Regions from separate parts of the Mesorhizobium sp. M0074 genome, predicted to be linked through region 3. Evidence: predicted binding sites of a transcription regulator. Region 3 holds the regulator's gene; each other region holds the start of a gene.
What was found. The regulator PhoB, encoded in region 3, activates phosphate uptake and scavenging genes when phosphate is short. The targets are predictions, from matches to a motif close to TGTCATNNANCTGTCAT.

Region 1 (3,276 bases), on a different contig from region 3:
CGCCAATGCCGCCAGTTCCCTGTCGTAGAGCGAACCTTCGCTCATCACCCGGTCGACGCCGAGCGCCAGCTGCTCGACGATCTGGTCTAGACGAAGTGCGGGCACCGAACGGTCGCCGCGCCGGCGGTCGGCGAGCAGTTTGTGAGCATTGCGAATGGCCGTCTCGCCACCCTTTACCGCAACATACATGCTACGCCTCCATCATCTTGATGCGCGTCGTGCGCGGCAGGCAGGCAATTGCGTCGAACGTGGCGAGGATGATATCGACGCCACGCGGAAAACGCTGGTTGTTCTGCTTCCATTGCTCGACGAAATGGCGCGGCATTTGCGCCGGCGCGATCGTCGCCGTCTTCTCGATGCCCGGGCCTTCGAGCAGCAGCGCAGCGCCGGAGATGAGATCGCCGACCTCGAGGATCAGCGTCGTGGAGCGATCGGGATAATCCTGGGTGCCTTGCGAAAACCCGTCGAGCGCCATCATCTCGGCCGGCGTGGCGATCAGCGCGAAATGCGCGTCGGCCGGGGTGTTGGCCAGCGGCGCGCCGGTATGGAAGCCAAGCCAGGATTTCACCGCCGACACCTGCAAAGCCGGGTCGAGCCAGAGCGGCGTGTCGTTGTCGCACAGCGCCAGCGCAACGGCGCCGGCGGTGGCCGACAGCGGCGCCGGTGGGTGGGCAAGGGCCGGCAAGGGCTGGACGCTGCCCGGCCGCGCCATCGCGTCCATCACGGCACGGAATACGGTCTGGGCATTGAATACCGGATCGGCGAAGCCGCCTTCAATGGATTGAGCGGCGATATCCATCAGTCTTCTCCGCGCACCATGGTGAAGAAATCGACCTTGGTCGCCGCCGTCTCGGCGCGGCGCTGTTCACGCGCCTTGGCCAGTGCCGCCTGCAATGGCGCAACGATCCTGATCTCGACCTCATTGCGGTGGGCCGGGTCCTGCCACAGCGCATCGGCGATTGCCGCCAGCCTTGCCTTCTGCTTGTCGCGGCCGAGCGCGTAGCAGTGGCCGACATGGCCGGACGCAAGCCGCACCGTGGCACGGGTGACCGTCGCCTCGCCGACATTGAAAGGGGCACCACCGCCGCCGATGCGGCCGCGTACCGTAACCAGGCCGGTTTCGGGGCCACGCAGAAGTTCCGCTTCGCAAGGCAGGCCGGCTTCGTCCCAGAGGCGGACGATGTCGTCGCCGGCCGATTGCGCCAGCGTCGCCATCACGGCCTTGCGCTCGGCCTGCTCTCGCGCTTCCCGTCCTCGCATGGCGGTGCTCCTCGTCTGCGTTCATTTTGTCTATTGATATAGACAACTATACAAATTATATCCATTATCTAGCGCGTGTCCATGACGGGCACGTGACACGGGCCAAAAGATCGGCGCGAGGAATTGGGGCGGGAGATGATCGGACAAGCCAACAGCATCGAGCGGCGCAGCGGTGTCGCGCTGTGGCGGCAGATCGCCGATCAGATCCTGCATTCGATTGCCGTCGGCGATTTTCCCGAAAATGCGGCGCTGCCGCCGGAGATCGCGTTGGCCGGACGCTATGGCGTCAACCGCCACACGGTGCGCAGCGCTATCGCAGCGCTGGTGCAGGAGGGCGTGCTCAGGGCGGAGCAAGGGCGCGGCACCTTCGTGCTGTCGCGCAAGCGGCTGTCTTATCCGATCGGCGCCCGCACCCGCTTTTCCGAGGGATTGCAAGGACAGGCGTCCGAGCGGCATATCACCTTGCTCGCGTCATCGATCGAGCCGGCCAACCGTCGTGTCGCAGAGGGCTTAGGCCTTGCGACGGGGGCCGATGTGATACGCCTGGAAACGCGCGGCGAAGCCGATGGAATGCCGGTGTCTCGTGCGGCCGGCTGGTTCGATGCCAGGCGCTTTGCCGGCATCGATGCCGCCATGGCGGAAACCGGTTCGATCACCGCATCGCTGGCACGTTTCGGCATCGACGACTATCTCAGGCAATCGACTGTGCTGTCGGCGCGCCATGCCGATGCCGCCGACCTTGCGGACCTCGAGCTGCAGCCCGGCGCCATCGTGCTGGTGACGGTCGCCGTCAACGTCACGCCCGACGGTCAGCCGATACAGTTTTCGGAGTCGCGCTTCCCGGCCGAGCGGATCGAGCTCAAATTGTCGGCGCTCTGAGATGCGGCAGCCCTGGCATCATCCGACTTGAATGACGGCCTTGATCAGGCCGGACTTCTCATGCGCCCAGCGGGCGAGGTCGTGCGGCGTCTCGCCAAGCGTGGTGCGGTGGGTGACCAGCTTTGTCAGCGGCAGCGCGCCGTTGCGGATCGAGGCGGCGACATGGTCGAAATCGGCACGCAGGGCGTTGCGGCTGCCGATCAGCATCATCTCGCGCTTGTGGAATTCGGGATCGGAAAAGGCGATGTCGTCCTTGACGACGCTAACCAGGACCAGCGCCCCGCCGTGCGCGACATGGGCGAAGGCCGACTGCACCGACCGGGTGTTGCCGGTGGCATCGAAAACCACGTCGAAGCCGTCGCCGCCGGTTGCTTCCCGCACCAGGTCGGCAGCAGCGCCCCGCGAGCCGTCGAGGGTCGCGAAGCCGAGTTCGCTTTCGGCGAAACCCAACCTCTCCGCACTCATGTCGAGCAGCGTCACGTCGAGCCCGGCGATGCGGGCGAACAGCGCCGTGCCGAGCCCGATCGGGCCGGCACCAATGACCAGTGTGCGCGCACCTGGATCAGCGAGCGAGCGCCGCACGGCATGGGCGCCGATCGCCAGGAATTCGACGGCGGCGGCATCGGCCAGCGACAGGCCGTTTGCCGGATAAAGATTTTGCGCCGGCACCAGGATCTGCTCGCACATGGCGCCGTCGCGGTGGACGCCGAGCACCTCGATCCTGACGCAGCAATTCGGCTTGCCTTGCCGGCAGGCGATGCATTTGCCGCAGGCGAGATAGGGATTGACGATCACCGCTTCGCCGACGGCGAGATCGACGTCCTCACTAACCTCGGTCACGGTGCCGGAAACCTCGTGGCCCATGATGCGGGGATAGGCGAGGAACGGGTGCTTGCCTTCGAAGATGTGATAGTCGGTGCCGCAGATGCCGACATGGCTGACGGCGACCAGCGCCCAGCCGGCGGGGGGCGCGCCAGGCGCCGGACGGTCTTCGAGGACAAGTTCGCCGGGCGAGCGGCAGACGACGGCTTTCATGCTTCAATCCAGTCGGTTCATGGCACCGCCGGCCCTGCTGTCGCGAGGCCGGCGGTTATTGGGAGGCAGTCTATTTGCCGCGGCGGCGCAGCCCGTCGAAAT
Region 2 (3,276 bases), on a different contig from region 3:
AGAAGGCGATGCCGATGCTGGCCGAGACGAGGCCGGAGCCGACCGAAACCCTGTTTTCCTCCCGGATCGCCGCCAGCAAGTCCTCGGCTATCCGGCCTGCGGCCAGGGGGTCGGGGAGGTTCGGAGCTATGATGGCAAATTCATCGCCGCCGAGACGCGCGAGCATCTGTCCGTGGCGCGGGATGCCGGAAATGCAGTGCGCCAGCTTCTGCAGCATAGCATCGCCGGCCCGTGGCCATAGAGGTCGTTGACTTGCTTGAACCGGTCAAGGTCAAGCAGCAGGAGCGCCAGATGTCCATCCTTGCCGCCACGATCCATCGAGGCGAATTCTGCTTCCAGCCGGGAAGAAAAGCTCCGCCGATTGGCAAGCCCGGTAAGCGGATCGAAATGCGCGAGGCGGAGGATCTCTTGTTCTGCCTTCTTGCGCTCACGGATGTCGCGAACGGCAAGCACCGTATGAGGCCTGCCGCAGTAGGTTATTTTCCTGGCGATCAGCTCGACAGGAATTCTCGCCCCGTCGCTGCCTCTTAACTTCGCTTCCTGCGCCTGTTCGCCGAAGCCGGACATATCGGCTGCGCTCTGTCCGTCGAAAAGCTCGCCGAATTGCATCGTGTTCAGGGTGGCTGTCGCTGTTCCGGTCAGCTTCGCCATACTGTCATTGGCGCTGACAATGCGGGTGCCATCGCAAACGATCAGACCTTCCACCGCCGCATTGGCGAGATCGTGCATGCGATCGGCCTCGAGCTTCTGGCGGCGAAAGCGCAGGTCGATCCATAGCGCGGCACCCGATAGCACAAGGATTATCAGGCTGGCGACCGCTGCGGCAAAGGCCTGGGAAATGGGCTCGATGGAATGTTCGGATATTTCAATCGAGGAGTCCGGAATGATCGACACCGCGGCCATCGCGATGAAATGCAAGCTGCAAATCGCCAGCGTCAAAAGCGCGGCGCCGCCGAAAGTCGCGAGCGCTGACGGACGGCGCAAGACGACAAGGAGCGCCAGTGCCGCGAGGGTCACGCCGGCCAGAAGCGATATCGCGACAAGGAGCAGGTTCCATACGACCCGGCCTTCGACCTCGAAAGCTGCCATGCCGATGTAGTGCATCGTCGCGATGGCGCCGCCCAGAATGGCGCCACCGACGAGGAAATGGTCGATGCCGCGGCGCAAGGTGGCGACCCACATCCCAAGCGCGGTCATGATAACGGCGGCGGCAAGCGAAAAGGCGGATAATCCCGGATTGTATGCGTTCGGGATTCCCGGCGTAAACGCGGTCATGGCGATGAAATGCGTCGCCCATATGCCGAACCCGGTCGAGGCCGCGGCGATCATCAGCCAGACAAGCCGGTTTCGCTCGGTCGATCGGCCGACATGCTTAAGGAGATTAACCGCTGAGAAGCAAGAAATTCCACAGACGAGTGCGGCGAGCGCAACCAGTCTCGGATCGTGCTGACTTACAATACAATTATAGACCGTCAGCATCCTGGTTCACTCGGTCTGCCAAAACTAACAGGGGAGGTGTGACTGATTAGCTCTTGGAGATTTTAACGAATGGTTAACCCGCGGGCCATGAGGCGGGTCTTTTCGGGGGAAAACCGACGCGCCGCTGCGCCGAAAAGACGGTGATGTGATTTCTGGCGCCCGGTTTCGGTAGCGAGTGCACTTTAGGAAGGAATGATGTTCATTGATCCGCAATAAAACCGTTGTCCGATTGTCATCAGCGCCACATATTGGCTTTGCGGAAGTGCCCCTTTCGCCAATGACAAACGGGAGATGAAACATGAAGTTCTTCGGCTTTGCGGCCGGTATCGCCGCGACCGTGACCCTGCTTTCCACCACCTCCGCCTTCGCCGTCACGCAGATCAGCTGGTGGCACGCCATGACCGGCGCCAACGCCGAGGTCGTCGCCAAGATCTCCAAGGATTTCAACGCCAGCCAGAGCGACTATGAGCTCGTTCCGGTGTTCAAGGGCACCTATCCGGAGACGCTGAATGCCGGCATCGCTGCCTTTCGTGCCGGGCAAGCGCCCGATATCCTCCAGGTGTTCGACGTCGGCACCGGCGTGATGATGGCGGCCGAGGGTGCGATAAAGCCGGTGGCCGATGTGATGACCGGCGCCGGGATGACTTTCGACAAGAGCCAGTATCTGCCCGGCATCGTCGGCTATTATTCGAAGCCGGACGGCACCATGCTATCGTTCCCCTACAACTCTTCCTCGCCGATCCTCTACTACAACAAGGACATCTTCCAGAAGGCAGGCCTCGACGTGAACAATCCGCCCAAGACGTGGAACGAGGTGTGGGAAGCTGCCAAGAAGATCAAGACGAGCGGCGCCTCCCCTTGCGGCTATACCTCGACCTGGCTGACCTGGATCCACCTGGAGAATTTCGCGGGGTGGAATGACGTGCCTTGGGCCACCCAGCAGAATGGCCTGGCCGGCGGTGATGTCGAACTCAAGATCAATGCGCCGATTTTCGTCAACCACTTCCAGGCGCTCGCTGACCTGGCCAAGGACGGCACATTCAAATATGGCGGACGCACCTCCGAAGCCAAGCAGATATTCCTCGCCGGCGAATGCGGCATCTTCACCGAATCGTCGGGCGGCCTCGGCGATATCGTCAAGTCCGGCATGAACTATGGCATCGGCCAGCTTCCTTACGACAGTGACGCCAAGGGTGCCCCGCAGAACACGACGCCGGGCGGTGCCAGCCTCTGGGTGTTCGGCAACAAGTCGGACGAGGAATACAAGGGTGTCGCCGCCTTCTTTGCCTATCTGTCCAAGACCGATGTGCAGGAATATCTGCACCAGAAGTCGGGATACCTGCCTGTGACGCTCGCCGCGTATGAGGCGACGAAGAAATCAGGCTTCTATGACAAGAACCCCGGCCGCGAGACACCCATCCTGCAGATGATCGGCAAGTCGCCGACCGACAATTCGAAGGGCGTGCGCCTGCCGAATCTGCCGCAGGTGCGCGATATCCAGAACGAGGAGCTGGAGAAGATGCTGGCCGGCCAGCAAACCGCCCAGCAGGCACTCGACAATGCGGTTGCGCGCGGCAACGCGGCGATCAAGGAAGCGCTGGAGAACTGACGGGATTATCTCGGTTAGTCGGTTGGAATATCGCCCACGCGAGCTCGCGTGGGCGATACCTGGATAGCGAGGGAAATCAGCCTGTCTCCACGCGTCGTCTTTCCCAACAAGATCCTGCCCTACCTGCTGGTGGCGCCACAACTCGCCATCACCCTGGTTTTCTTCTACTGGCCGGCCGGTCAGGCGCT
Region 3 (3,276 bases):
AGGCAAGTGAGCCCGTTTCGTTGAAACGCGGTCGTCCGCAGGTCGGCCTCGCCCTCAACCCGGAAGCGGCGGCGGTGCTGACCGTGGTGTTGTCGCTGAATTTCCTGTCGGCCGCCATTATCGACTATACGGGACAGGTGGTCGCCGAGGAACAGCGCCGGCTGGACACGCTGACCATGCCGCGCGACGAGCTGATCCGTGAATGCATGGCCATCGTCCGGCGCCGGCTGCAGGATCCAGACCTTGACGTCCGCAGTGTCGCCCGCATCGCCCTGGCGATTCAGGGCATTACCGACTCCCCTGCACGCGCCATGCTGTGGTCGCCGATCACGCCGCAGACCGACATCGCCTTTGCCGACATGCTGGAGGACGAATTCGGCATCCCGGCAACGGTGGAGAACGACTGCAACATGATGGCGGTGGCTTTGCGCTGGCGCAATCCGGATCGCTATCGCGACGACTTCATCGCCATCCTGCTTTCGCATGGCATCGGCATGGGGCTGGTGCTGAAGGGCGAACTGTTCACCGGGACGCATTCCTCGGGTGGCGAATTTGGCCACATGATCCATCGTCCGGGCGGCGCGCTCTGCCGTTGCGGGCGGCGCGGCTGCATCGAGGCCTATGCCGGCAACTACGCCATCTGGCGCAACGCCAGGCAGATGAGCGAAGAAAGCGAACCGATCGCCGACGTCAGCGACGCCGACATGCGAGCACTGGCGGCCCGGGCGCGCGAGAAAGATGGGCCGGAACGCGAGGCCTACCGCAAGGCCGGCGAAGCGCTGGGTTTCGGTCTCGGCTCGCTGTTCGCGCTGATCGATCCGGCACCGGTCGCGATGGTCGGCGCCAGTGCCGCCGCCTTCGATCTGATCGAGCCGGCCTTGCGGAAGGCAATCGCCCAGACCGCCGGCGGCCAGCATTCGGACTCGATCTCCTTCGATACAGAGCCGAACGAATTGCCGCTGATCCGCGAAGGCTGCGCGATGCGGGCGCTAAGCTTCGTCGACCAGGAGATTTTCGCGCCGGGCGCGCAAATGAGGCCCAGCGTCAGAAAGAACGTAGCCTGACCAGGCGGGTCAATCTTCCCTGATCGCATAGCCGGCACCGCGGATGGTGCGGATGACATCCGGCATCCGGCCGTTGTTGACGGCTTTGCGCAGCCGCCCGACATGCACGTCGACGGTGCGTTCGTCGATGTAGATTGTCTCGCCCCAGACATTATCGAGTAACTGGCTGCGCGAGAAGACACGGCCCGGATGCCGCATCATGAACTCGAGCAGCCGGAATTCGGTCGGCCCGAGCCTGATTTCGCTCTTCTTGCGATAGACCCTGTGCGATTCGCGATCGAGCACGATGTCGCCGACCTTCAGCACGCTGGACAGCACTTCCGGCTTGGCGCGCCGCAGCAGCGCCTTGACCCTGGCCATGAATTCCGGTGTCGAAAACGGTTTGACCAGATAGTCGTCGGCGCCGGTCGAAAGCCCGCGCACCCGGTCGCTCTCCTCGCCGCGCGCGGTCAGCATGATGATCGGCAGCCGCTCGGTTTCGGGGCGCGCCCGCAACCGACGACAGAGCTCGATGCCGGAAACCGCTGGTATCATCCAGTCGAGCACCAAAAGGTCGGGCACATTCTCCTGCAAACGGATCTCGGCTTCGTCGCCGCGTGTCACCACCTCGACCTGGTAGCCTTCGGATTCGAGATTGTAGCGGAGCAGCACACCCAATGGCTCCTCGTCCTCCACCACCATTATGCGTGGTGCGATCATCGGCTGGGCACCCCCATCATGTCACCGGTGCGGACATTGTCGTTTCGTCCTGCTTCGGACGATTGACCGGCAATTGCTCGCCGGTCAGCACATAATACGCATTTTCGGCGATGTTGGTGACATGGTCGCCGATCCGCTCCAGATTCTTGGCGCAGAACAGCAGGTGCGTGCAAGCGGTGATGTTGCGCGGATCTTCCATCATGTAGGTCAACAGCTCGCGGAACACGGACGTGTATTTGACGTCGATGCGCTCGTCGGCGGCACGCAGCTTGGCCAACGCGGCCGCATCGCCTGCAGCATATTCCTCGATGACACCCTGCACCTGGATGAGAACCAGCTGCGCCATCGCGTCGATGGAATGCGACAGGTCCCGCGGCGTGGCGCTGAGGCCGACCGCACTCACGCGCTTGGCGATATTCTTGGCAAGGTCGCCGATGCGTTCGAGGTCGCCCGCCATGCGGATCGCTCCGACCACATGGCGAAGATCGTGGGCCATCGGCTGGCGTTTGGCGATCAGGGTGATGGCGCGGTCGTCCAGTTCGCGTTGACGCGCATCCATGATGGCGTCGTCGGAAACGACGCGTTGCGCCAGCACGTTGTCGGAATTCAACAGGGCCTTGGTCGCCCCGCCGACCATCGAACCGGCGAGGTCGGCCATGTCGCGGATCAGCTTGCTGATCTGCTCGAGATCCTCGTCGAAAGAAGCGACTGTGTGTTCGCCCATGGTCCTGTCCTCATATGCATGATCGGAACGGCTCAGCCGAAGCGGCCAGTGATGTAGTCCTGCGTGCGCTTCTCGCGGGGCGACGTGAAGATCTTCTCGGTCCGGTCGAACTCGACCAGTTCACCCAGATACATGAAGGCGGTCTGGCGCGACACGCGCGCCGCCTGCTGCATGTTGTGGGTGACGATGACGATCGTATAGTCGGCTTGCAATTCGTCGATCAGTTCCTCGATCTTGGCAGTCGACAGCGGGTCGAGGGCCGAAGCCGGTTCGTCGAGCAGAATGACTTCCGGCTTCACGGCCACGGTGCGGGCGATACAGAGCCGCTGCTGCTGGCCGCCGGACAGGCTCAAGCCGCTGGCGTTGAGCTTGTCCTTGACCTCGCTCCACAGCGCGGCGCGCTTCAACGCCTGTTCGACGCGGCCGTCCATCTCGGACTTGCCGAGGTTCTCGTAGAGCCTGACGCCGAAGGCGATGTTCTCGTAGATCGACATCGGGAACGGCGTCGGCTTCTGGAACACCATGCCGATCTTGGTCCTGAGGAGGTTGAGATCCTGCGACCGGTCGAGAATGTTCTTGCCGTCGAGCAGCACCTGGCCCTCGGCCGTCTGTTTTGGGTAGAGCTCATAGATGCGGTTGAACACACGCAGCAGCGTCGATTTCCCGCACCCCGAAGGGCCGATGAAGGCCGTGACACTGCGCTCAGGCAGTGACAGGCTGATGTCCTTCAGCGCCTTGCTCTGGCCGTAGTAGAAGTTGAGATTCTTGACCTCGATCTTCGTCTTCTCG

Region 1: the regulator PhoB is predicted to act here: its motif matches at 1,342-1,358, upstream of phnF (phosphonate metabolism transcriptional regulator PhnF).
Region 2: the regulator PhoB is predicted to act here: its motif matches at 1,699-1,715, upstream of ugpB (sn-glycerol-3-phosphate ABC transporter substrate-binding protein UgpB).

The regions. Positions count from the first base shown of each region.
Region 1 is NZ_JAMYUM010000001.1:570,401-573,676, reverse strand. Features, by position in the region: gene NKJ73_RS02835 (carbon-phosphorus lyase complex subunit) at 1-189, opposite strand, end outside; gene phnH (phosphonate C-P lyase system protein PhnH) at 191-799, opposite strand; gene phnG (phosphonate C-P lyase system protein PhnG) at 799-1,260, opposite strand; gene phnF (phosphonate metabolism transcriptional regulator PhnF) at 1,396-2,139, shown strand; gene NKJ73_RS02815 (zinc-binding alcohol dehydrogenase family protein) at 2,158-3,174, opposite strand; gene NKJ73_RS02810 (ABC transporter permease) at 3,245-3,276, opposite strand, start outside.
Region 2 is NZ_JAMYUM010000013.1:67,470-70,745, reverse strand. Features, by position in the region: partial or broken gene NKJ73_RS18725 (bifunctional diguanylate cyclase/phosphodiesterase) at 1-1,479, opposite strand, end outside; gene ugpB (sn-glycerol-3-phosphate ABC transporter substrate-binding protein UgpB) at 1,778-3,088, shown strand; gene ugpA (sn-glycerol-3-phosphate ABC transporter permease UgpA) at 3,170-3,276, shown strand, end outside.
Region 3 is NZ_JAMYUM010000028.1:16,113-19,388, forward strand. Features, by position in the region: gene NKJ73_RS29110 (ROK family protein) at 1-1,064, shown strand, start outside; gene phoB (phosphate regulon transcriptional regulator PhoB) at 1,074-1,763, opposite strand; gene phoU (phosphate signaling complex protein PhoU) at 1,780-2,487, opposite strand; gene pstB (phosphate ABC transporter ATP-binding protein PstB) at 2,520-3,276, opposite strand, start outside.